One region of the Pseudomonas sp. 1176_21 genome, then DNA from elsewhere that is predicted to be linked to it. Evidence: predicted binding sites of a transcription regulator. Region 1 holds the regulator's gene; each other region holds the start of a gene.
The links. The regulator sigma-54, encoded in region 1, starts transcription at its own class of promoters, with help from an activator protein. The targets are predictions, from matches to a motif close to ANTGGCATNNANNTTGCTNT.
Positions count from the first base shown of each region.

Region 2: FW760_RS18620 (flagellar basal body rod protein FlgF) is a predicted target of sigma-54. The motif match lies at 1,810-1,829, and genes of this name have one in related genera.
Region 3: glnA (glutamate--ammonia ligase) is a predicted target of sigma-54. The motif match lies at 3,475-3,494, and genes of this name have one in related genera.

Region 1 is NZ_VXCV01000004.1:461,836-469,652, forward strand. It holds gene lptA (lipopolysaccharide transport periplasmic protein LptA) at 1-136, shown strand, start outside; gene lptB (LPS export ABC transporter ATP-binding protein) at 137-862, shown strand; gene FW760_RS12980 (RNA polymerase factor sigma-54) at 1,051-2,544, shown strand; gene hpf (ribosome hibernation-promoting factor, HPF/YfiA family) at 2,627-2,935, shown strand; gene ptsN (PTS IIA-like nitrogen regulatory protein PtsN) at 2,948-3,412, shown strand; gene rapZ (RNase adapter RapZ) at 3,415-4,269, shown strand; gene FW760_RS13000 (HPr family phosphocarrier protein) at 4,290-4,562, shown strand; gene FW760_RS13005 (ZIP family metal transporter) at 4,578-5,471, opposite strand; gene FW760_RS13010 (superoxide dismutase) at 5,483-6,094, opposite strand; gene FW760_RS13015 (tetratricopeptide repeat protein) at 6,096-6,557, opposite strand; gene FW760_RS13020 (class II fumarate hydratase) at 6,587-7,817, opposite strand, start outside.
Region 2 is NZ_VXCV01000008.1:15,584-23,400, reverse strand. It holds gene flgH (flagellar basal body L-ring protein FlgH) at 1-125, opposite strand, end outside; gene flgG (flagellar basal-body rod protein FlgG) at 179-964, opposite strand; gene FW760_RS18620 (flagellar basal body rod protein FlgF) at 1,010-1,750, opposite strand; gene FW760_RS18615 (hypothetical protein) at 1,943-2,134, opposite strand; gene flgE (flagellar hook protein FlgE) at 2,207-3,568, opposite strand; gene flgD (flagellar hook assembly protein FlgD) at 3,600-4,304, opposite strand; gene flgC (flagellar basal body rod protein FlgC) at 4,320-4,763, opposite strand; gene flgB (flagellar basal body rod protein FlgB) at 4,767-5,174, opposite strand; gene FW760_RS18590 (hypothetical protein) at 5,234-5,392, shown strand; gene FW760_RS18585 (autotransporter family protein) at 5,532-7,817, shown strand, end outside.
Region 3 is NZ_VXCV01000005.1:200,937-208,753, reverse strand. It holds gene typA (translational GTPase TypA) at 1-1,676, opposite strand, end outside; gene thiI (tRNA uracil 4-sulfurtransferase ThiI) at 1,805-3,259, opposite strand; gene glnA (glutamate--ammonia ligase) at 3,591-4,997, shown strand; gene glnL (nitrogen regulation protein NR(II)) at 5,382-6,467, shown strand; gene ntrC (nitrogen regulation protein NR(I)) at 6,464-7,817, shown strand, end outside.

The DNA of each region.
Region 1 (7,817 bases):
AGGCAACACCACCGAAGGCGAGAAAATCGTCTACGACACGGTGAAGCAGATCGCTACCGCTGGTCGCGGTGGCAAAGTCACCGAGTCGCGTCCGCGCATCGACATGGTGATCCAGCCGAAGAAGAAGGCCGAGTAGATGGCAACCCTCAAAGCCCAGCACCTGGCCAAGGCCTACAAAAGCCGGCAAGTCGTGCGTGATGTCAGCCTGTCCATCGACAGCGGCCAGATCGTCGGCCTGCTCGGCCCCAACGGCGCCGGCAAGACCACCTGCTTCTACATGATCGTCGGCCTGGTACAGGCCGACCAGGGCCGCGTGCTGATCGACGACCTGGACGTCAGCCACCAGCCCATGCATGGTCGCGCACGTGCCGGCATCGGCTACCTGCCGCAGGAAGCCTCGATCTTTCGCAAGCTGTCGGTGGCCGACAACATCATGGCGATCCTCGAGACCCGCAAGGAACTCGACCGCGATGGTCGCCGCAAGGAGCTTGAAAGCCTGCTGCAGGAATTTCACATCAGCCACATCCGCGACAACCTGGGCATGAGCCTGTCCGGTGGTGAGCGGCGCAGGGTGGAGATTGCCCGGGCACTGGCCACCGCGCCCAAGTTCATCCTGCTCGACGAACCTTTCGCCGGTGTCGACCCGATCTCCGTGGGCGACATCAAGCAGATCATCCACCACCTGAAGGCCAAGGGCATCGGCGTGCTGATCACCGACCACAACGTCCGTGAAACCCTGGATATCTGCGAAACCGCCTACATCGTCAACGATGGCCAGTTGATCGCCGAAGGCGATGCACAGACCATCCTGGCCAACGACCTGGTGAAAGAGGTGTACCTCGGCCACGAGTTCCGCCTGTAAGCTGCGGCACATGGCTGAACATGGCGCTGCCTGGGCGCTGGGAAATGGCTCCACCCGGGGTTAATTGTTCCAGCGCTCTAGGCAAACGCTTTGATTTCAGGCATATAATTTGCTTAAAGTTGGCGCCTCTCGCGCCCTTGTAGTAGATGGCGCCTGTGCGCCGGCGAATAAGGTGTTAAGCCCCAGCCATGAAACCATCGCTCGTCCTAAGAATGGGCCAGCAACTGACGATGACTCCTCAGTTGCAACAGGCTATCCGACTGCTCCAGCTCTCCACCCTGGACCTGCAACAGGAAATCCAGGAGGCGCTGGAGTCCAACCCGATGCTCGAACGCCAGGAAGAAGGCGAGGATTTCGACAACAGCGACCCGATGGCCGACAACGCCGAGACCAAGCCGGTTGCCGAACCTCAGGAGAGCAGCTTCCAGGAGTCCGCCCCCACGGTGGACAACCTCGAAGAAGGCGAATGGAACGAGCGCATCCCCAACGAACTGCCGGTCGACACGGCCTGGGAAGACATCTACCAGACCAGCGCCAGCAGCCTGCCCAGCAATGACGATGACGAGTGGGACTTCACCACCCGCACCTCTGCCGGCGAGAGCCTGCAGAGCCACCTGCTGTGGCAGCTCAACCTGGCACCGATGTCCGACACCGACCGGCTGATTGCCGTGACGCTGATCGACTGCATCAACAACCAGGGCTATCTCGAAGAAACCCTCGAAGAGGTGTGCGAGTCGTTCGACCCGGAACTGGACATCGAACTCGACGAAGTCGAGGCCGTGCTGCACCGCATCCAGCAGTTCGAGCCCGCCGGCATCGGTGCCCGCAACCTCAGCGAATGCCTGCTGCTGCAACTGCGCCAGCTGCCGCCGCGTACGCCGTGGATGGCCGAGGCGCAGCGCCTGGTCAGCGACTACATCGACCTGCTCGGCAGCCGCGACTACAGCCAGCTGATGCGTCGCATGAAGCTCAAGGAAGACGAACTGCGCCAGGTCATCGAACTGGTACAGAGCCTCAACCCGCGCCCCGGCTCGCAGATCGAGTCCAGCGAAGCCGAATACGTGGTGCCCGATGTCATCGTGCGCAAGGATTCCGACCGCTGGCTGGTCGAGCTGAACCAGGAAGCCGTGCCGCGCCTGCGGGTCAACCCGCAATACGCCGGTTTCGTGCGTCGCGCCGACACCAGCGCCGACAACACCTTCATGCGCAACCAGTTGCAGGAGGCGCGCTGGTTCATCAAGAGCCTGCAGAGCCGCAACGAGACGCTGATGAAGGTGGCCACGCAGATCGTCGAGCACCAGCGCGGCTTTCTCGACCACGGCGACGAGGCGATGAAACCGCTGGTACTGCACGATATCGCCGAGGCGGTGGGCATGCACGAGTCGACCATTTCGCGGGTGACCACGCAGAAATACATGCACACCCCGCGCGGCATCTACGAACTGAAATACTTTTTCTCGAGCCACGTGAGCACCTCCGAGGGCGGCGAATGCTCGTCCACGGCGATCCGCGCGATCATCAAGAAACTGGTCGCGGCTGAAAATCAGAAAAAGCCATTGAGTGACAGCAAGATCGCTGGTTTACTGGAGGCACAAGGCATCCAGGTAGCCCGTCGCACCGTCGCCAAGTACCGCGAGTCCCTTGGCATTGCACCGTCGAGCGAACGCAAGCGATTGATGTGACATCCCCTGAGATGTGCCACCGCAATTCAGTGGCAGGCGCAACACCTGCCTCTTATGCACCGGCAACAAAAGGAGAAGCTGTATGCAAGTCAATATCAGTGGACAGCATGTAGAAGTCACTCCGCCACTGCGCGAGTATGTCGAGCAGAAGCTGAAACGACTGGAGGGTCACTTCGACAAGATCACCAACGTGACGGTGATCATGAAGGTCGAAAAGCTTCAGCAGAAAATTGAGGCTACCTTGCAGATCCCGGGCGGCGAAGTGGTTGCCAACGCCGAACATCAAGACATGTATGCAGCGATCGACGCCCTTACCGACAAGCTCGACCGCCAACTGAAAAAACACAAGGAAAAACAGCAAAGCCTCCTGCAAGGTGCAGCGGCCCGCTGATCCCCCCCACCCATGATCCGACTAGAAGATATCCTGACCCCCGGCCGTTCCCTCGTGAACGTGTCGGGCGGCAGTAAAAAGCGTGCGCTCGAACAGATTGCCAATCTGATCGGCAAGGAAGTACCCGAGCTGGACACCCAAACCGTGTTCGAGAGCCTGATCGCCCGTGAAAAACTGGGCTCGACCGGCTTCGGCAATGGTATCGCCATCCCGCACTGCCGCTTGAAAGGTTGTGAAAAACCGGTAAGCGCCCTGCTGCACCTGGACGCTCCCATCGACTTCGACGCCATCGATGGCGCTCCCGTCGACCTGCTGTTTCTGCTGCTGGTCCCGGAAGCCGCCACCGATGCGCACCTTGAGCTGCTGCGCCAGATCGCCAGCATGCTCGACCGCAAGGACGTGCGCGACAAACTGCGCGCGGCCACCGATAGCCAATCCCTGTACCAGGTCGTACTGGACGTGCAAAACGGGCACTGAACATGCGTTTGATCATCGTCAGCGGTCGCTCCGGCTCCGGCAAGAGCACCGCGCTCGCGGTACTTGAGGACAACGGCTACTACTGCATCGACAACCTGCCTGCCGGGCTGTTGCCGCAACTGGCCGAAAACGCACTGATCAATACCGAGCTGCTGCAGCCGCTGGTGGCCGTTTCCATCGACGCGCGCAACCTGCCCAGCCACCTGAGCCGCTTCCCCGAGCTGCTGGAGGATGCCCGCAGCAAGCACATCCATTGCGATGTGGTGTACCTGGACGCCGACGAGGAAACGCTGCTCAAGCGCTTCTCGGAGACGCGCCGACGCCACCCGCTGACCAACACGCAACGCTCCCTGGCCGAAGCTATCCGGGTAGAGAGCGACCTGCTGGGGCCGATCGCCGACCTGGCCGACCTCAAGATCGACACCACCAACCTCAACCTGTACCAGCTGCGCGACTCGATCAAGCTGCGCCTGCTCAACCAGCCCGAGCCGGGCACGGCGTTTCTGGTGGAGTCGTTCGGCTTCAAGCGTGGCATGCCGGTCGACGCCGACCTGGTGTTCGATGTGCGCTGCCTGCCCAACCCCTATTGGAAGCCCGAGCTGCGGGATCATTCGGGGTTGGAGCAACCGGTCATCGACTACCTGGCCGCGCAACCGGACGTCGAGGAGATGTTCCAGGACATTTCGTCGTACCTGCTCAAGTGGCTGCCACGGTTCGCCGCCAGCAACCGGGCCTATGTCACCATCGCCATCGGCTGCACCGGCGGTCATCATCGCTCGGTGTACATCACCGAACGCCTGGGCCAGGTGCTGCAACAAACATTGAAGAACGTCCAGGTTCGCCACCGCGACCTCTAGCCCTCAGGATCCCGCCCGCGATGCCCGCAATTGAAATCGAGATTATCAACAAGCTGGGGCTGCACGCCCGGGCAGCGGCCAAGTTCGTTGGCGTGGCGGGCAAGTACCCGTGTTCGGTGCGTGTAGGCCGTACCCCGGAGTCGATGGTCGATGGCAAGAGCATCATGGCCGTGATGATGCTCGCCGCTGGCAAGGGCACGAGCATCCACCTCAAGACCGAAGGCGAACAGGAAGCCGAAGCGCTGCAAGGCCTGGTCGAACTGATCAACAACTATTTCGACGAAGGCGAGTAACCTCGCCTTCTCGCTTCAGGACAACGCGGTATCCATCACCATCATCAGGCAGAACCCGATGCACAGCCCCAGGCTGGCCAGGCGATGATTGCCGTTGCTGCGTGACTCGGGAATGATCTCCTGGGTCACCACCAGCAACATGGCCCCGGCAGCGAAAGCCAGGCCCAGCGGCAGCATCAGTTCGGCGACGCTCACCACCCACGCGCACAGTACCGCCGCCAGTGGCTCCACCAGCCCGGATGCCGCGCCGATCACAAACGCCTTGAAACGGCCCATCCCCGCTCCAGCCAGCACCAGCGCGATCACCAGCCCCTCTGGCACATCCTGCAGGGCGATACCCATGACCAGGCTGTCGGCATCCGGCATGCCGCCACCGGCCGACACCCCGATGGCCATGCCTTCGGGGATGTTGTGGGCAATGATGGCAATCACGAACACCCAGATGCGCGCCGGAATCACCGGCCTGCCGGGCACGGCGACCAGGTCGTCCGGTGTTGCGCCCGAGACCCTGCGGTCCACCAGGTAGATGCAGAACGCACCGAACAGCAGGCCGAAGCTGATCAGGCCACCTGCCCCCCATTTGCCGAAGCCGACCGCCTGTGCGGCGTCCAGCCCCGGGATGATCAACGAGAACGCCGTGGCGGCCAGCATCACGCCTGCACCGAACCCCATCAGGGTATCGGCCACGGCCACCGGCATGCTGCGAATCACCAACACCGGCACTGCGCCCAGGGCAGTGCCCAGCGCACACATGGCCCCACCCTCAAGCGCACGCAACATCCGCGGTTCCAGGTCCAGCCAGGCGAAGCCCTGTACCAGCAGCAACGCCGTCCCCACCAACAGCAGCAGTGTGCCCAGCGCCAACCTGAACAGGCGCACACCGCCAATGGCCATCACCTCCGAGCGCATGCCGCTAGGACTCACACCAGGGCAGCAACGTAGCGACGCTCTACTTCGGACCAGTTGATCACGTTGTAGAAGGCGCCGATGTATTCGGGGCGACGGTTCTGGTACAGCAGGTAGTAGGCATGCTCCCACACGTCCAGGCCAAGAATGGGCGTATTGCCATTCATCAGCGGGCTGTCCTGGTTGCCGCTGCTCTCTACCACCAGGGTTTTCTGCGGCGTTACGCTCAGCCACGCCCAGCCACTGCCGAAGCGGGTCAGCGCAGCCTTGGTGAACGCATCCTTGAATGCCTCGAAACCGCCCAGCTGGTCATCGATCGCCTCGCCCACCGCGCCGTGGGGCTGACCGCCGCCGCCGGGCGCCATCACCGTCCAGAACAGACTGTGGTTGGCGTGCCCGCCGCCCTGGTTGATCACTGCGGCCTGCAGATTCTGCGGCAGGCTCTTGACGCTGGCGACCAGCTGCTCGATCGGCCACTCGGCGTATTCAGTGCCCTCGATGGCGGCATTGAGGTTGTTGATGTAGGTCTGGTGGTGCTTGCTATGGTGAATCTGCATGGTCTGGGTGTCGATGTGCGGTTCCAGCGCATCGTAGGCGTACGGCAATGCAGGCAAGGTATGCGGCATATCAGTGGGTTCCATAATGAAGGGCTGGGGGCTGTAGTTGTTCCTGGCCGGCAAACAGTGCCGGCTGCGCCCCCTGGCGGTAGAGCAGGCGTTCGGTACGGGGGTACTGGCCATACTCGCTGATGAAATTGAGCAGTTCGGTGTAGGTCTTGCTGCTCTGGCGCAGCGCCGCATCGCGCAGCAACGGCGAAAGGCGCTGATCCTGGCTGGCCTGCAACAGGCGCTGGTGGATGGCGCACAGGTACTCGGCGCTCTCCTGCGGCTGCTTGAGGCGCAAATGCAGGTCGGCCAGGTTGTGGTGCGAAATCACACAGGCGGCCACCGCCTCGTCGGCGTCCTGCCAGCGCTCGAACAACACCTGGGCCAAGGCCAGGGCCTGCAAGTACAACTCGCGGGCATCCACCAGATCGCCCTGTTGGAACAGGCGGTTGGCTATTTCAGTGGTGCGTTTCCAATGCTGCATGACAGAAACCTCCGAAGCGGTGGGCGGTGTCAGATACCGCCGGCCGTGAGTTTTTCAGGGTCGAGCAGGACTTCCAGCTGGCTGCGCGGCAGGTCGGTGTGTTCCAGCGCAACCTCGATGATCGGGCGCCCCTGCTTGTAGGCGGTCTTGGCGATTTCGGCAGCCTTCTGGTAGCCGATGATCGGGTTCAGCGCGGTCACCAGGATCGGGTTGCGCGCCAGGGCTTCCTTGAGCTTGGGTTCGTTGACCTTGAAGGTGGCGATGGCCTTGTCGGCCAGCAGACGGCTCACATTGGCCATCAGCTCGATGCTGCCCAGCAGGTTCTGCGCAATGATCGGCAGCATCACGTTCAGTTCGAAGTTGCCCGACTGGCCCGCCACGGCGATGGCCGCATCGTTGCCGATGACCTGCGCGGCCACCATGGCGGTGGCTTCCGGAATCACCGGGTTGACCTTGCCCGGCATGATCGAGGAGCCGGGCTGCAGCCCTTCAAGCTCGATCTCGCCCAGCCCGGCAAGCGGGCCGGAGTTCATCCAGCGCAGGTCGTTGGCGATCTTCATCAGGGCCACGGCGGTGGCCTTGAGCTGGCCGGAAACAGCCACGGCGGTGTCTTGCGAGCCGATCAGGGCAAACAGGTTTTCCCCCGGCACGAACTGCACCCCGGTCAGGCCGCTCAGTTGCTGGCTGAAGCGCGCGGCGAACGCGGGGTGGGCGTTGATCCCGGTGCCCACCGCAGTGCCGCCCTGGGCCAGGGCCTGCAGGCTTGGCAGGGTGTCGTTCAGGTGACCGATGCCCGCCTTGACCTGTGCCGCCCAGCCGCCCAGCACCTGGCTCATGCGCACGGGCATGGCGTCCATCAGGTGGGTGCGACCGGTCTTGATGAACGGGTGCACCTGCTCGGCCTTGTGCTCGATCACCTGCACCAGGTGCTTGAGCGCCGGCAGCAGTTGTTCGTGCAGGGCCAGCGCGGCGCTCACGTGGATGGTGGTAGGGATGATGTCGTTGCTGCTCTGGCCGCAGTTGACATGGTCATTGGGGTTTACCGTGTCGCCCAGCACACGGCTGGCCAGGGTCGCGATCACCTCGTTGGCATTCATGTTGGAGCTGGTGCCGGAGCCGGTCTGGTACACGTCGACCGGGAAGTGCTGCATGAAATCGCCAGCCAGCAACTGTTCCACGGCGGTGACGATGGCAGCGCCCTGTGCCTGGCTGATCTGCTCCAGCTCGACGTTGGCCTTGGCGGCGGCGGCCTTGGCCAGC
Region 2 (7,817 bases), on a different contig from region 1:
GCAGGCAGGGGTGTACGCGGCAACACAGGCGCGTAGTACGGGTCGTTGGGCTTTGGCGTCGGCGCGACGCAACCGGCCAGCAACACCACCCCACCCAGGGCGAATACGGACAACAAACGGCTCATGACTCTGACCTCACGGTGTAACAGGCGCCGCATCAGCGCCCCTGGGGCTTCACTTACAGGTTCTGGGTAACGAACGAGAGCATCTGGTCGGCGGTGGAAATCACCTTGGAGTTCATCTCGTAGGCACGTTGGGTGGTGATCATGTTGACCAGCTCTTCCACGGTGCTGACGTTGGAGTTTTCCAGGGTCTGCTGCAGGGTGGTACCGAAGCCGTTCAGGCCCGGCGTGCCGATCTGCGGCGCACCGCTGGCGGCGGTTTCCAGGAACAGGTTGTTGCCCATGGCCTGCAGGCCGGCCGGGTTGATGAAGTCGGCGGTCTGGATGTTGCCGATGATCTGCGCGGCCGGGTTGCCGGCGGTGGTGATCGATACGGTGCCGTCCTGGCCCACGGTGAAGGTCTGCGCGTCTGGCGGCACGACCACGGCAGGCTCGAGGGCGAAACCGTTGGCGGTGACCACCTGGCCATCGGAGTTCAGGTGGAAGGTACCGTCACGGCTGTACGAAACGGTGCCGTCTGGCTGCAGTACCTGGAAGAAGCCGCGACCGTTGATGGCCATGTCCAGCGGGTTCTCGGTGGTTTGCAGGCTGCCGGTGCTGAAGTTTTTCTGGGTGCCGACGATGCGCACACCAGTACCCACCTGCAGACCCGATGGCAGCTCGCTGTCCTGGGTCGACTGTGCACCTGGCTGGCGCTTGATCTGGTAGAGCAGGTCCTGGAACTCGGCACGATCACGCTTGAAGCCGGTGGTCGAGACGTTGGCCAGGTTGTTGGAAATGGTGGTCAGGTTGGTATCCTGGGCGGACAAACCGGTTTTACTGACCCAAAGAGCCGGAAGCATGCTGTTCTCCTCGTGCGCCTGTTTTACGGCGCTACGTCTGTGTAATTAGCCGATTTGCAAAACCCGAGCCATGGCTTCGTCGCCTTCCTTGGCCGTGGTCATCATCTTGACGTGCAGTTCGAATTGACGGGACAGCGCCAGCACCGAGGTCATTTCCTCGACGGCGTTGACGTTGCTGGCTTCCAGGAAACCGGACACCACCTGCACGTTGGCATCGGCATCGGCAGGCTGGCCGCTCTTGGTGTGGATCATGCCGTCCAGGCCCTTGTTGAGGGTCTTGACGTCGGGGTTGACCAGCTTGATGCGATCGACCTCGGCCATCACCCGCGGGCCTTCACCCATGGCGCGAATGCTGATGGTGCCGTCCTGGCCGATCTCGACCTTCTGCTCGGGCGGCACGGCAATCGGGCCACCATTGCCCATCACCGGCATGCCGTTGCCCGCGCGCAGCACGCCCAGGGCATCGATGTTGAGGCTGGCGGTACGCACGTAGGCTTCGCTGCCATCCGGGGCCTGCACGGCGATGAAGCCGTCGCCACCAATGGCGATGTCCAGGTCGCGGCCGGTCTCCTGCATGGCACCGGGGCTGAAATCGGTGGCAGGACGTTCGGTCATGGCATAGGCACGCGCCGGAAAGCTGTCACCAAACACCGGCATCGAGCGCGCCTGCTCCAGGTCGCGCTGAAAGCCGCTGGTGGAAATGTTCGCCAGGTTGTTGGCATGCGCCCGTTGCGCCAGTGCGTTCTGGCTGGCACCGGTCATGGCCACGTAAAGCATCTTGTCCACAGATCATCCTCCGCTGCGCTGGCGAACACTTGCCGTTCACCGCTGCTTTGCCGGTCACTCAAGCAAGTTTCAAACCAACTCTGCAAAACAGGGGTAAAGCCCCGTCAATGCGGGGGCTGGAGCACAGGCCAGCGCCTGCGCGTGCGATGCACCGTCGAAAATACGGCGCCAGCTTGCCGCTAGCGGCAAACCTCAGTTGTCACGGCAAGCGCCATTGTTGAAAGGCCCGGCAAACCGACGCCAGCCCTCGCCCGGCGAAACCTGCGAACAGACGAGCCGGCCATCGGCCTGGCTTTCCCAGCGATACCAGGCGGCCATGTCGGCGCCGACCTGCACAGCCACCACCAGCAAGGCGAAGCCCACGATTGCGAGTGCGCACTTCATTTCTACTGCCTCCGAAACAACGAACCCCTTCCGAGAAAGGGGTTCGTCCATGCTCATTCCATCAGGCGATCATCAGGTCATCTGGATGATGGTCTGCATGATGGTGCTTTCGGTAGAGATGGTCTTGGAGTTCGCCTGGAAGTTGCTCTGCGCCTTGATCAGCTCGACCAGCTCCATGGTCAGGTTGACGTTGGACGCTTCCAGTGCGTTGGACTCGATCGAACCCAGGGTACCGGTCTTCGGCGTGTCGATGCCCGGGATGCCCGAGGCGTAGGTCTCTTTCCAGCGGGTACCACCCAGCTGCTCCAGGCCCTGCTCGTTGGCGAAGCTGGCAATCGCGACCTGGCCGATGGCGCGGGACTGCTGGTTGCTGAAGCTGGCGAACATCACACCGGTGGAGTCGATGCTCAGGCTGGACAGGATGCCGGTGGCATAGCCGTCCTGCGCCTGGGACATGCGGGCAGTGTCGGTGTTGTACGACGTGGTGCTGGTCATGTTCATACGGATGCCGTCGGCATTGCCGGCCGAACCGTTGGACGCCCACTTGTCGGTGGCCTTGTCGTAGGACGCCGGCACCCAGCCTTTCATGGTGAAGTTGTTGTTGACCACGGTGAATTCGGAGCCCGCCGGGTGACCGGTATTGTCGGCAGTCATGGCCTTGACACTGCCATCAGGATTGAAGCTGATGGTGCCGGACAGTGGCTTGGTGCTGGTAGGGTCGAACGGGTTGCGACCATCGACCAGCGTGTAGGTGGTCCACTGGTTGTCGCCGGTCTTGCGATAGAACTGCTCCATCGTGTGCTCGTTGCCCTGACTGTCGTAGATCTTGGTCGGGAACGATTTGGTGTAGGTGCTCTCGTCCGAAGGGTCGAACGTCTTGTTGTCCACCAGCACCGGCGGCGTGCTGTCATCCAGTACCTGCAGCGGGATCGACGGCGCCGAGGAGTTCAGGTTGATGCCCTGATCGATCAGCGTGGTGGTCTTTGGCGCCAGCGCGGAGGTGTCGATCTTCAGGTCGGTCAGCACGCCCTTGATGATCTTGCCGTTGACGTCGGCCGCGTAACCTTGCAGACGGATACCGTCCGAGGTCACCACGTAGTTGTCCTTGTTGGTCTGGAACGCACCGGAACGGGTGTAGCTCAGCGAGCCGTTGTCGCTCAGGACGAAGTAGCCCTGGCCCTGGATACCCATGTCCAGTACGTTGCCGGTGTTGTTGATGTCACCCTGACCGAACTGCTGGGAGACTGCAGCCAGACGCACCCCGTTGCCGACGGTCTTGCTGCCCACGCCCAGTTTGCTGGCCGAGTACACATCGGCGAACTCGGCGCGCGAGGCCTTGAAGCCGGTGGTCGAAACGTTGGCGATGTTGTTGCCGGTGACAGCCAGTTGCTTGTTGGCTGCATAGAGACCGCTAAGGCCGATATTGAAAGACATCTTTCCACTCCTTGTGCCGCGTTAGCCGGCTCTATATACCGATAGTTTGGACTTTGGACAGCGCAACGCTGCCCAGGCCAGCGAGGTTGAGCATCAGCTCGCCGCCGGTCTGACTGATGGTGACGCTGCTGACGGTGGCCGGCAGCAGGGTGTACATCTCGGCCGACTTGCCATCGACGGTGGTCTTGGCCGTGAAGGTGTAGGTACCCGGGTCGACCTTTTCGCCCTTCTCGTTGGTACCGTCCCAGATGAAGTCGGCATTGCCGGCCTTCTGCTCGCCCAGGTCGATGGTCTTGATGGTCTTGCCATCCTTGTCGGTGACAGTGACGGTGCCCGAAGTGATCGACTGCGGGACCACCACCTGGCCAGTGAAGCTCTTGGTCGTGTCGACCACGGCCTTGTCGGCCTGGGTGATCACCGAGCGACCGACCAGCCCGGAGGCCTGCAGCGCCTGCGAGGACCCCATGGCCCCCGTGATGGCGTTGACCGAATCGTTCAGCGAGGTGATGCCTTCTAGGCTGGAGAACTGCGCCAGCTGGGCCACGAACTCGCTGTTGTCCTGGGGGTCGAGCGGGTTCTGGTGCTGCATCTGGGTAACCAGCAGCTGAAGGAACGCGTCCTTGCCCAGGGTCTGGCCGTTGGCGGTCTTGCCGCCCAGGCCGCTTGCCGCGTTCGTATTGCTGGAGTTCTTGACGCCGGAATTGGAAATGACGTCGTTCAGGTTTACATCAGCCATAAAAAACGCCCCTTATCACTGACCCAGGGTCAGGACCTTCTGCATCATGGTTTTGGCCGTGTTCATCAGTTCGGCGTTGGTCTGGAACGAGCGGCTGGCGGAGATCATGTCAGCCATTTCCTCGACCACGTTGACGTTCGGGTAGTAGACGTAGCCGTCCTTGTTCGCCGCCGGATGGTTGGGCTGATAGCGCGCCTCGAGGTTGCTCTGGTCTTCGACCACACCCAGTACCTGAACGCCCTGCCCGGCTTCGCCCTGGTCCTGGAACAGCGACTGGCTGACGCCATTCTGGGCCTGCTGGAACGTGGTGGCGAACACCGGGTGGCGGGCACGGTAGGTCTGGTCGATGCTCGAGGAAACGGTCTCGGCGTTGGCGATGTTGGAGGCAACGGTGTTCAGGCGCGTGGTCTGCGCGCTCATGCCGCTACCGGCAATGTTGAAAACGCTGGCAAGGGACATGACTTACTCTCCGCGCAGGGCTGACACCAGCCCTTTGAATTTACTGTTGAGCAGCGTGAAGCTGGCCTGGAAACCCACGGCGTTCTCGGCATAGCTGGATTGCTCGAGCTGCGCGTCAACGGTGTTCTGGTCGATCGAGGGCTGCATGGGCGTGCGGTACTGCAGGGTTTCGTCACCCATCGCCAGGCCTTGGGCCTCGATGTGCCGGGTGTTGGTGCGCTCGAGGGAGAAATGGCCGTTCTTGACCTTGTCGGTCTCGGCCGCCAGCACGGACGAGAAGTCCATGTCGCGCGCCTTGTAGTTGGGCGTGTCGGCGTTGGCGATGTTGTTGGCCAGCACTTCGGCACGCTGGGCGCGAAAGCCCAGTGCCTTTTCGTGAATGCCAAGCGCTTTGTCGAAACTGATGCTCATGTCGGGGAAACCTTTGAAGGTTGACCGTAGGGTTCGTTGCCGGTGATAGAGCAAGTCCCGTGCCAAAACACAAAACCCAGCAAAGCCTGGGCTTTTCCGCGCTTGCCAGCCATGGCAATGCCAGAAAAGCGGCAACGGATTTCCGCCAGACACCGGCAAAGCGGCAATTGCCTGGCAGCGGCAACCCCACCCTGCGCCCTTTTGGCGTCAAATTTTAATGTCAATTCGCTATCTCTCATCTAAGATCCGTCCCGCTCCGCTACGTGGCATCTGGCTATCACCGCACAGCCGTCATGCCACGCAGGCAAGCGCCGAATTCAATACGCTGTGTTTAAGGAATAAACCGTGACTCCTGTGATGTTTCGCAAGACCCTGCTCGCCCTGGCAATCACTGCCACCGCCCTGCCTGTCGGCGCCCAGACCATCAAGTTGACCGATGCCGGCTTCATCAGCGAGCACAAGACCTACGAAGGCAACCTCGAATTCACTGGCGCCTACACCGGCAGTGCCGCCGAAGACGCGATCGAATTCAACGGCAACCACGTCAAGGGCGACCTGATTCTCAACACCACGATCAACAGCAGCGGCAACTTTGCCGGCGGCATCGACCTGGACGCCTGGGAAGACGGCAGCAGCTGGGCCAGCAACCAGATCGACGGCAACCTGATCAACAAGGGCAGCATCAGCGCCGTGGGCGGCGGCTCCAATGCCCTGATGATCGACCCGGCCACCATCAATGGCAGCGTCATCAACCAGGGCCTGCTCAGCGCTACCGGCGAACCGCTGCTCGACGGCAGCGAAATGGACGTGGCCCGTGCACTGGACTTCACCGGCACGATCAAGGGCGACCTGCTCAATGACACCACTGGCCGCATCATCGCCAAGGGCACCAGCGCCAAGGGCATCAACCTGGAAGGCGGCCGTATCGACGGCAAGCTGATCAACAACGGCCTGATCCAGGTTACCGGTAACGGCGCTACCGCCATCGACGCCACTACCAGCTTCAACGGGCAGAATGTGGACATGGTCGACCTGGCCGGCATCGTCAACAACGGCACCATCATCGCCACCGGCGATGACGCCGAAGGCATCCGTGTGGACGGCGCCAGCTTCACCACCGCCGAGCGCCAGATCGTCAACACCGGCACCATCAAGGCGACCGATGCGGCCATCGTGATCGGCAACTTCGACATCGACGTGGCCAACCGTGACGCTTTGTGGGTCGTCAACAGCGGCACGCTGATCTCCGAAGATGAAGCGGTCGATGCATCCGAAACCAACAAGACCGTCTACCTGAGCCTGCAAAACGGCAGCAAGGTGACGGGCAACCTGATCGATCTGACGTCCATCGACGTCTATGGCAACGTCGACTTCAGCGGCACCCAGGGCAACGACGGCGCCAACATCCGCCTGCGTCAGGGTGGCTGGATGAGCGTGGGCGGAGAAACCGGAAGCGCTCACCTGAACCTGGTAAAACCCCATACCGTGCTGGACGGCAGCATGACCGTAGCAGGCAACTCCTCGCTGGGGCTGAACCTGAGCACGGCCACCAACCCGAATGCAGCGGTGCTGAAGGTAACTGGCACTGCCGAATTCGAGAAAGGCTCGCAAGTCAAGCTGGCCGCCAAGGGCAGTGACTTCAACGCCAAGGGCAATACCTATCGCCTGATCGAAGCCGGCAAGATCGACGGCAACATCAACCTGGTCAGCAGCTCGGCCCTGCTCAAGGTCGACAGCTACAAAGTCCAGGGCAACAAACTGGTCGCGACCGTCACCGGCAAAGGTGCTGACGAAGTCAACCAGATCCTGGTCGGCCAGGGTGCCTCGGCCAACAGCCAACTGGCCCTGGGCAGCCTGAACCGCGACAGCATCCTGAGCAAACTGAGCGCCAACGACCCGCTGCTGCAAGCTTTCGCCAATGCCGACGAGGCCCAGCTGGCCAAGCTGGCCGAGCAACTGACACCTGAAGTCAACGGCGGCGCCACCCAGGCAGCCACCACCAGCCAGAACCTGGTGAGCAATGTCACCGGCAGCCGTACCAGCAGCCTGCGTGGCGCCTCCTCGGGCGAAGCGTTCAAGGACACCGGCGTGTGGGTGCAGACCCTCTACAGCGATGCCAGCCAGGACCTACGCGACGGCGTGGCCGGCTACAACGCCTACAGCCGCGGCATCGCGGTGGGTGCCGACGGCAAGCTCAACGACAATCTGACCCTGGGCCTGGCGTACAGCTTCATCAACACCGACGTCAACGGCAAAAGCGGCAACCAGACCAAGGTGGACAGCCACGCCTTCACGCTGTACGGCGGCTTCGAGCAGGGCAACTACTTCGTCGATGCCAGCCTGAGCTATGGCTTGAACGACAACGACAGCAAACGCAAGATTGCCGGCACCTCGGCCAAGGCCGATTACGACAGCGACCTGCTGGGCCTGAACGTGGTGGGTGGCTACACCTATCACATCAACCCGCAGATGCTGGTCGAGCCGCGCATTGCCGCACGCTACAGCCTGGTGAACATCGACGGTTACCGCGAGAAGGGTTCGTCGGCTGCACTGAAGGTCGAAGACCAGCGCTACGAGGCCATCGAGCTGGGCGCAGGCCTGCGCGTTGCCGGCGAGTATCCGCTGGGCGCCGGCACCCTGCAG
Region 3 (7,817 bases), on a different contig from region 1:
GGCACCAGAGCGATGGTTTCGTCTTTGCCCGAAGCACGCATGTTGTCGAGCTTCTTGCCCTTGGTAGGGTTGACGCCCAGGTCGTTGTCACGGCTGTTCAGACCGACGATCTGACCGTTGTAGATCTCCTGGCCGTGCTCGACGAACAGCTTGCCGCGCGCCTGCAGGGTTTCCAGCGAGTAGGTCAGCGCCTTGCCGGTCTCTACCGATACCAGTACGCCGTTCTGACGGCCGGACATGTGGCCGGACTTCATTGGCGCGTAGCGATCGAAGATCGAGGTCAGGATGCCTGCACCGTTGGTCAGGGTCAGGAACTGGTTGCGGAAACCGATCAGACCACGGGCTGGAATGTTGTATTCCAGACGTACACGGCCCTTGCCATCCGGCACCATGTTGGTCAGGTCGCCTTTACGCAGGCCCATTTCTTCCATGACCTTGCCCTGCGAATCTTCAGGGATGTCGATGGTGACGTTCTCGAACGGCTCGTGCTTGGCACCGTCGATTTCGCGGATGATCACTTCCGGACGACCAACACCCATTTCGAAGCCTTCGCGACGCATGGTTTCGATCAGTACCGACAGGTGCAGCTCACCACGGCCCGATACCTTGAACTTGTCGGCCGAGTCGCCTTCTTCAACGCGCAGTGCAACGTTGTACAGCAGCTCCTTGTCCAGACGCTCCTTGATGTTGCGGCTGGTGACGAACTTGCCTTCCTTACCGCAGAACGGCGAGTCGTTGACCTGGAAGGTCATCGAAACGGTCGGCTCGTCGACGGTCAGCGGCTTCATCGCCTCGACTGCGTCCGGGGAGCACAGGGTGTCGGAGATGAACAGCTCGTCGAAACCGCTGATGCAGACGATGTCGCCGGCCTGGGCTTCTTCGACGTCGACGCGGTGCAGGCCGTGGTGACCCATCAGCTTGAGGATACGACCGTTGCGGCGCTTGCCGTCAACGTCGATGGCCACAACCGGGGTGTTCGGCTTGACGCGACCACGGGCGATGCGGCCAACACCGATTACGCCCAGGAAGCTGTTGTAGTCCAGTGCCGAGATCTGCATCTGGAACGGACCGTCGCGGTCGACGCTTGGCGCTGGCACGTTGTCGACGATCGACTGGTACAGCGGGGTCATGTCTTCGGCCATTTCGGTGTGGTCCAGACCGGCAATGCCGTTCAGGGCCGAGGCGTAGACGACCTTAAAGTCCAGCTGTTCGTCGGTGGCACCCAGGTTGTCGAACAGGTCGAAGATCTGGTCCAGAACCCAGTCAGGACGCGCGCCCGGACGGTCGACCTTGTTGATCACCACGATCGGACGCAGGCCGGCTTCGAAAGCCTTCTTGGTCACGAAACGGGTTTGCGGCATAGGGCCGTCCTGGGCGTCAACCAGCAGCAGCACGGAGTCGACCATAGACATCACACGCTCTACTTCACCACCGAAGTCGGCGTGGCCCGGGGTGTCCACGATGTTGATGTGGTAGCCGTTCCAGTTGATGGCGGTGTTTTTCGCCAGAATGGTAATGCCGCGCTCTTTTTCCTGGTCGTTGGAGTCCATCACGCGCTCGTCGTTGAGCTCGTTGCGCTCCAGGGTGCCGGACTGACGCAGCAGTTTGTCTACCAGGGTGGTCTTGCCATGGTCAACGTGGGCGATGATGGCGATGTTGCGTAGATTTTCGATCACTTGTGTATCTCGATCAGAGGATTCGGGTTGCCGCCCAGTCTAGGCGGCGAATGTGAATGAACGGCGCTCAACGGGCTCGTCGGTCGGGAGGGCGATGGCGGATACTGCCGCCATACAACCCCGGCATCTTATGTCGGACGATAAACGCGCACATTGGCATGCCCCTCACTCAGTAGATGGTGGGCATGCAGGCGACTCATCACTCCCTTGTCGCAATACAGCAAGTACTGGCGCGTGGGGTCCAGCTCCTTGAAGCGACTGTTGAGGGCGTAGAACGGCAAGGCCTTGACCTCGATGCCGTCCAGTTCCAGAGGCTGGTCTTCCTGGGCGTCGGGGTGACGAATGTCGATCACCACCTGCCCGGCCAGCGCCTGGCTGACTTCTTCGATCTGGATATCCTGGCCCAGTTCATCGATCACGTGGTCGATGGACACCAGGCGGGCGCGTTCCAGGGCGCGCTCGAGCACGGCCATGTCGAACTGCTTCTCTTCATGGTCGACGCGGTGACGCTTGGCACAGGTGGTCGGGTTCACCGAGATCACGCCGCAGTACTCGGGCATGTGCTTGGCGAACTCGGCGGTGCCGATTTCATTGGCCTGGTCGATGATGTCCTGCTTGTGGCTGGCCAGCAGCGGGCGCAGCACCAGCTTCTCGGTGGCCGAGTCGATCACCGCCAGGTTGGGCAATGTCTGGCTGGACACCTGGGAAATCGCCTCGCCGGTGACCAGCGCGTCGATCTGCAGGCGGTCGGCGATGTTGGTGGCGGCGCGCAGCATCATGCGCTTGAGGGTCACGCCCATGTAGCTGTTGTCGACCTTGCCGAGGATCTCGCCCACCACCTCTTCGAACGGCACGCTGACGAACAGCACGCGCTGGCTGCTGCCGTACTTCTTCCACAGGTAGTGCGCGACTTCCATCACGCCCAGCTCGTGGGCACGGCCGCCCAGGTTGAAGAAGCAGAAGTGGGTCATCAGGCCGCGGCGCATCATCTGGTAGGCCGCCACGGTGGAGTCGAAGCCGCCGGACATCAGCACCAGGGTCTGCTCCAGCGCGCCCAGCGGGTAGCCGCCGATGCCCTTGTGCTGGTTGTGGATCACGTACAGGCGCTTGTCGCGGATCTCGATGCGCACTTCCACTTCGGGGTTGCGCAGGTCGATGCCGGCGGCGCCGCACTGCTGGCGCAGCTGGCTGCCGACATAGCGGTCGACGTCCATCGAGCTGAAATCATGGTGGCCGCCGCGCTTGCAGCGCACGGCAAAGTGCTTGCCGGCCAGCAGGTGGCCGAAATGCGTCTTGCACTTGGCGACGATATCGTCGAAGTCGCCCAGCGGGTACTCATCGACCTGGAGGAAATGCGCGATGCCCGGCATGCAGCTCAGGCGCTCGGTCATTTCGCGCAGCACCTTCTCGTCGTCCAGGCGGGTGACCACCTCCAGATTGTCCCAGACACCATCGACCGCGAGCGCAGGATCCAGGTCCTTGAGCACGGTGCGGATGTTGCGGCCCAGTTGACGGATGAAGCGCTTGCGAACCGGGCGGCTCTTGATGGTGATCTCTGGAAAGACTTTGACGATTAGTTTCATGAAAACAGCGCGCGCGTGGCCAGCCGAAAAAGAAGGGGCGCGGATTATAGCGGAATTCGCTCAAGCTTTGAGCAACTTTTGTACAGAAGGTTTCACGCGCACCATTTTGGGTCACTCAAACGAAAAAACGCCTCCTAAGAGTGCAGGAAAAACCCCTGAAGCGCCGTTGGCACCCGTAAACGCGTGAGAATGGGGCGAAAAACCCAACTCGGGGCACTGGCATGCAATTTGCTCCCTTGTGAGGCAGGTTGCCTTGGCCGACTATTCGCGCCCGGCATCACCCAAATTACAAGGGCTGCACAGGCACGCTCTACCCCACCCGGAGGACACCATGTCGAAGTCGGTTCAACTCATCAAAGATCATGACGTTAAATGGATTGATCTGCGCTTCACTGACACCAAGGGCACCCAGCACCACGTCACCATGCCAGCCCGTGACGCGCTGGAAGACGACTTCTTCGAAGCCGGCAAGATGTTCGACGGTTCCTCCATCGCTGGCTGGAAAGGCATCGAAGCCTCCGACATGATCCTGATGCCGGACGACTCCACCGCCGTGCTCGACCCGTTCACCGAAGAGCCGACCCTGATCCTGGTCTGCGACATCATCGAACCGTCGACCATGCAAGGCTACGACCGCGACCCGCGCGCCATCGCCAAGCAGGCCGAAGAGTTCCTGCGCTCCACCGGCATCGGCGATACCGTATTCGCAGGCCCTGAGCCTGAGTTCTTCATCTTCGACGAAGTGAAGTTCAAGTCCGACATTTCGGGCTCGATGTTCAAGATCTACTCCGAGCAGGGCTCGTGGATGTCCGACCAGGACGTGGAAGGTGGCAACAAGGGCCACCGTCCAGGCGTCAAGGGCGGCTACTTCCCGGTTCCGCCGTTCGACCACGACCACGAGATCCGTACTGCCATGTGCAACGCACTGGAAGAAATGGGCCAGGTCGTCGAAGTGCACCACCACGAAGTGGCGACTGCCGGTCAGAACGAAATCGGCGTCAAGTTCAACACCCTGGTGAAAAAAGCTGACGAAGTTCAGACCCTGAAATACGTCGTGCACAACGTTGCCGACGCCTATGGCCGCACCGCTACCTTCATGCCAAAACCGCTGTACGGCGACAACGGCTCGGGCATGCACGTGCACATGTCGATCTGGAAAGACGGCAAGAACACCTTCGCCGGCGAAGGCTATGCCGGCCTGTCCGATACCGCCCTGTACTTCATCGGCGGCATCATCAAGCACGGCAAGGCCCTGAACGGCTTCACCAACCCGTCGACCAACTCCTACAAGCGTCTGGTCCCGGGCTTCGAAGCCCCGGTCATGCTGGCCTACTCGGCACGCAACCGTTCTGCCTCGATCCGCATTCCTTACGTGTCGAGCCCCAAGGCCCGCCGTATCGAAGCGCGCTTCCCGGACCCGGCGGCCAACCCGTACCTGGCCTTCGCTGCGCTGCTGATGGCCGGCCTGGACGGCATCCAGAACAAGATCCACCCAGGCGATGCCGCCGACAAGAACCTGTACGACCTGCCGCCTGAAGAGGCCAAAGAGATCCCGCAGGTCTGTGGCAGCCTGAAGGAAGCCCTGGAAGAGCTGGACAAGGGCCGTGCGTTCCTGACCAAGGGCGGCGTGTTCTCCGACGAGTTCATCGATGCCTACATCGCCCTGAAAAGCGAAGAAGAAATCAAGGTGCGCACCTTCGTACACCCACTGGAATACGAGCTGTACTACAGCTGCTAAGCCAGTGACGCTCGCTCACGCGGCGTAACGAGAGAGGCCTCCCATTCGGGAGGCCTTTTTTTTGCGCTGACTTCATCGCGGGTCAAGCCCGCTGCCACAAACCAGTGGGAACGGGCTTGACCCGCGATGAAGTCAGCAGTGCTCTACAATGGTGCACAAGGCAGCGCTACCCCTGCACCAACAGCCCATTTTGGTTCAAAAACAGCCTGCAACCCGTTAACCCAGTCATTTTTTGCGCAGCCAAGGCCCGGTTTCAGGGAATTGCGCTTCTTTTCGGAGCCTTGGTTTGGTTCTTGCATTTTCCTGGCATCAGCCGATTACCAGCGCGCGCCACCCTGGCCCCGATCAGGGCGGTACTGTGCCAAAAGAGGTCAACGACGCCCCATGACCATCAGCGATGCACTGCACCGACTGCTACTGGACAACCTGACCACTGCCACCATTCTGCTCAATGCCGAATTGCGCCTGGAGTACATGAACCCGGCAGCGGAAATGCTCCTGGCCATCAGCGGCCAGCGCAGCCACGGGCAGTTCATCAGCGAGCTGTTCACCGAATCGACCGAAGCGCTCAACTCGCTGCGCCAGGCCGTGGAGCACGCGCACCCGTTCACCAAGCGCGAAGCCATGCTCACCGCCCTCACCGGCCAGACCCTGACCGTCGACTACGCCGTCACCCCGATCCTCAACCACGGCCGCACCCTGCTGCTGCTCGAAGTGCACCCGCGCGACCGCCTGCTGCGCATCACCAAGGAAGAGGCGCAGCTGTCCAAGCAGGAAACCACCAAGATGCTGGTGCGCGGCATGGCCCACGAAATCAAGAACCCGCTGGGCGGCATCCGTGGCGCCGCGCAGCTGCTGGCCCGCGAACTGCCCGACAACGGCCTCAAGGACTACACCAACGTCATCATCGAAGAGGCCGACCGCCTGCGTAACCTGGTCGACCGCATGCTCGGCTCCAACAAACTGCCGTCGCTGGCCATGACCAACATCCACGAAGTGCTCGAGCGCGTGTGCAGCCTGGTGGAGGCCGAAAGCCAGGGCGGCATCACCCTGGTGCGCGACTACGACCCGAGCCTGCCCGACGTGCTGGTGGACCGCGAGCAGATGATCCAGGCCGTGCTCAACATCGTGCGCAACGCCATGCAGGCCATCAGCGGGCAGAACGAGCTGCGCCTGGGCCGCATCACCCTGCGCAGCCGCGCCATGCGCCAGTTCACCATCGGCCACACCCGCCACCGCCTGGTGGCGCGCATCGAAATCATCGACAACGGCCCGGGTATCCCCGCGGAACTGCAGGACACCCTCTTCTATCCCATGGTCAGCGGTCGCCCGGACGGTACCGGGCTGGGCCTGGCCATCACCCAGAACATCATCAGCCAGCACCAGGGCCTGATCGAATGTGACAGCCACCCTGGCCACACCACCTTCTCGATCTTCCTGCCGCTGGAACAAGGAGCCACTTCTTCATGAGCCGAAGCGAAACCGTCTGGATCGTCGACGACGACCGCTCCATCCGTTGGGTCCTGGAAAAAGCCCTGCAACAGGAAGGCATGACCACCCAGAGCTTCGACAGTGCCGATGGGGTCATGAGCCGCCTGGCCCGCCAGCAGCCGGACGTGATCATCTCCGACATTCGCATGCCCGGTGCCAGCGGCCTGGACCTTCTGGCGCAGATCCGCGAGCAGCACCCGCGTCTGCCGGTGATCATCATGACCGCGCACTCGGACCTGGACAGCGCCGTGGCCTCGTACCAGGGCGGCGCGTTCGAGTACCTGCCCAAGCCATTCGACGTGGACGAGGCAGTGTCGCTGGTCAAGCGTGCCAACCAGCACGCCCAGGAACAGCAGGGCATGGCCGAGCCCCAGGCGCTGACCCGCACCCCGGAAATCATCGGCGAAGCGCCGGCCATGCAGGAGGTGTTTCGCGCCATCGGCCGGCTCAGCCATTCCAACATCACCGTGCTGATCAACGGCGAATCGGGCACCGGCAAGGAGTTGGTGGCCCACGCCCTGCACCGTCACAGCCCACGCGCCGCCTCGCCGTTCATCGCGCTGAACATGGCGGCGATCCCCAAGGACCTGATGGAGTCCGAGCTGTTCGGCCATGAAAAGGGCGCGTTCACCGGCGCGGCCAACCTGCGCCGCGGGCGTTTCGAGCAGGCCGACGGCGGCACGCTGTTTCTCGACGAGATCGGCGACATGCCGGCCGACACCCAGACCCGCCTGCTGCGCGTGCTGGCCGATGGCGAGTTCTACCGGGTGGGCGGGCATGTGCCGGTGAAGGTGGACGTGCGCATCATTGCCGCCACCCACCAGAACCTGGAAACCCTGGTGCAGGCCGGCAAGTTCCGTGAAGACCTGTTCCACCGCCTGAACGTGATCCGCATCCACATCCCGCGCCTGGCCGACCGCCGCGAAGACATCCCGACCCTGGCCCGGCACTTTCTGGGGCGTGCGGCGCAGGAGCTGTCGGTGGAGCCCAAGCTGCTCAAGCCCGAGACCGAGGAGTTCATGCGCAACCTGCCGTGGCCGGGCAACGTGCGCCAGCTGGAGAACACCTGCCGCTGGATCACGGTGATGGCCTCGGGGCGCGAGGTGCATATCGGCGACTTGCCGCCGGAGCTGCTGAACCTGCCGCAGGACGCGGCGCCGGTGACCAACTGGGAGCAGGCGCTGCGCCAGTGGGCCGACCAGGCGCTGAGCCGTGGCCAGTCGAACCTGCTGGACAGCGCAGTGCCGAGTTTCGAGCGGATCATGATCGAGACGGCGCTCAAGCACACCGCCGGGCGGCGGCGCGATGCAGCGGTGCTGCTGGGCTGGG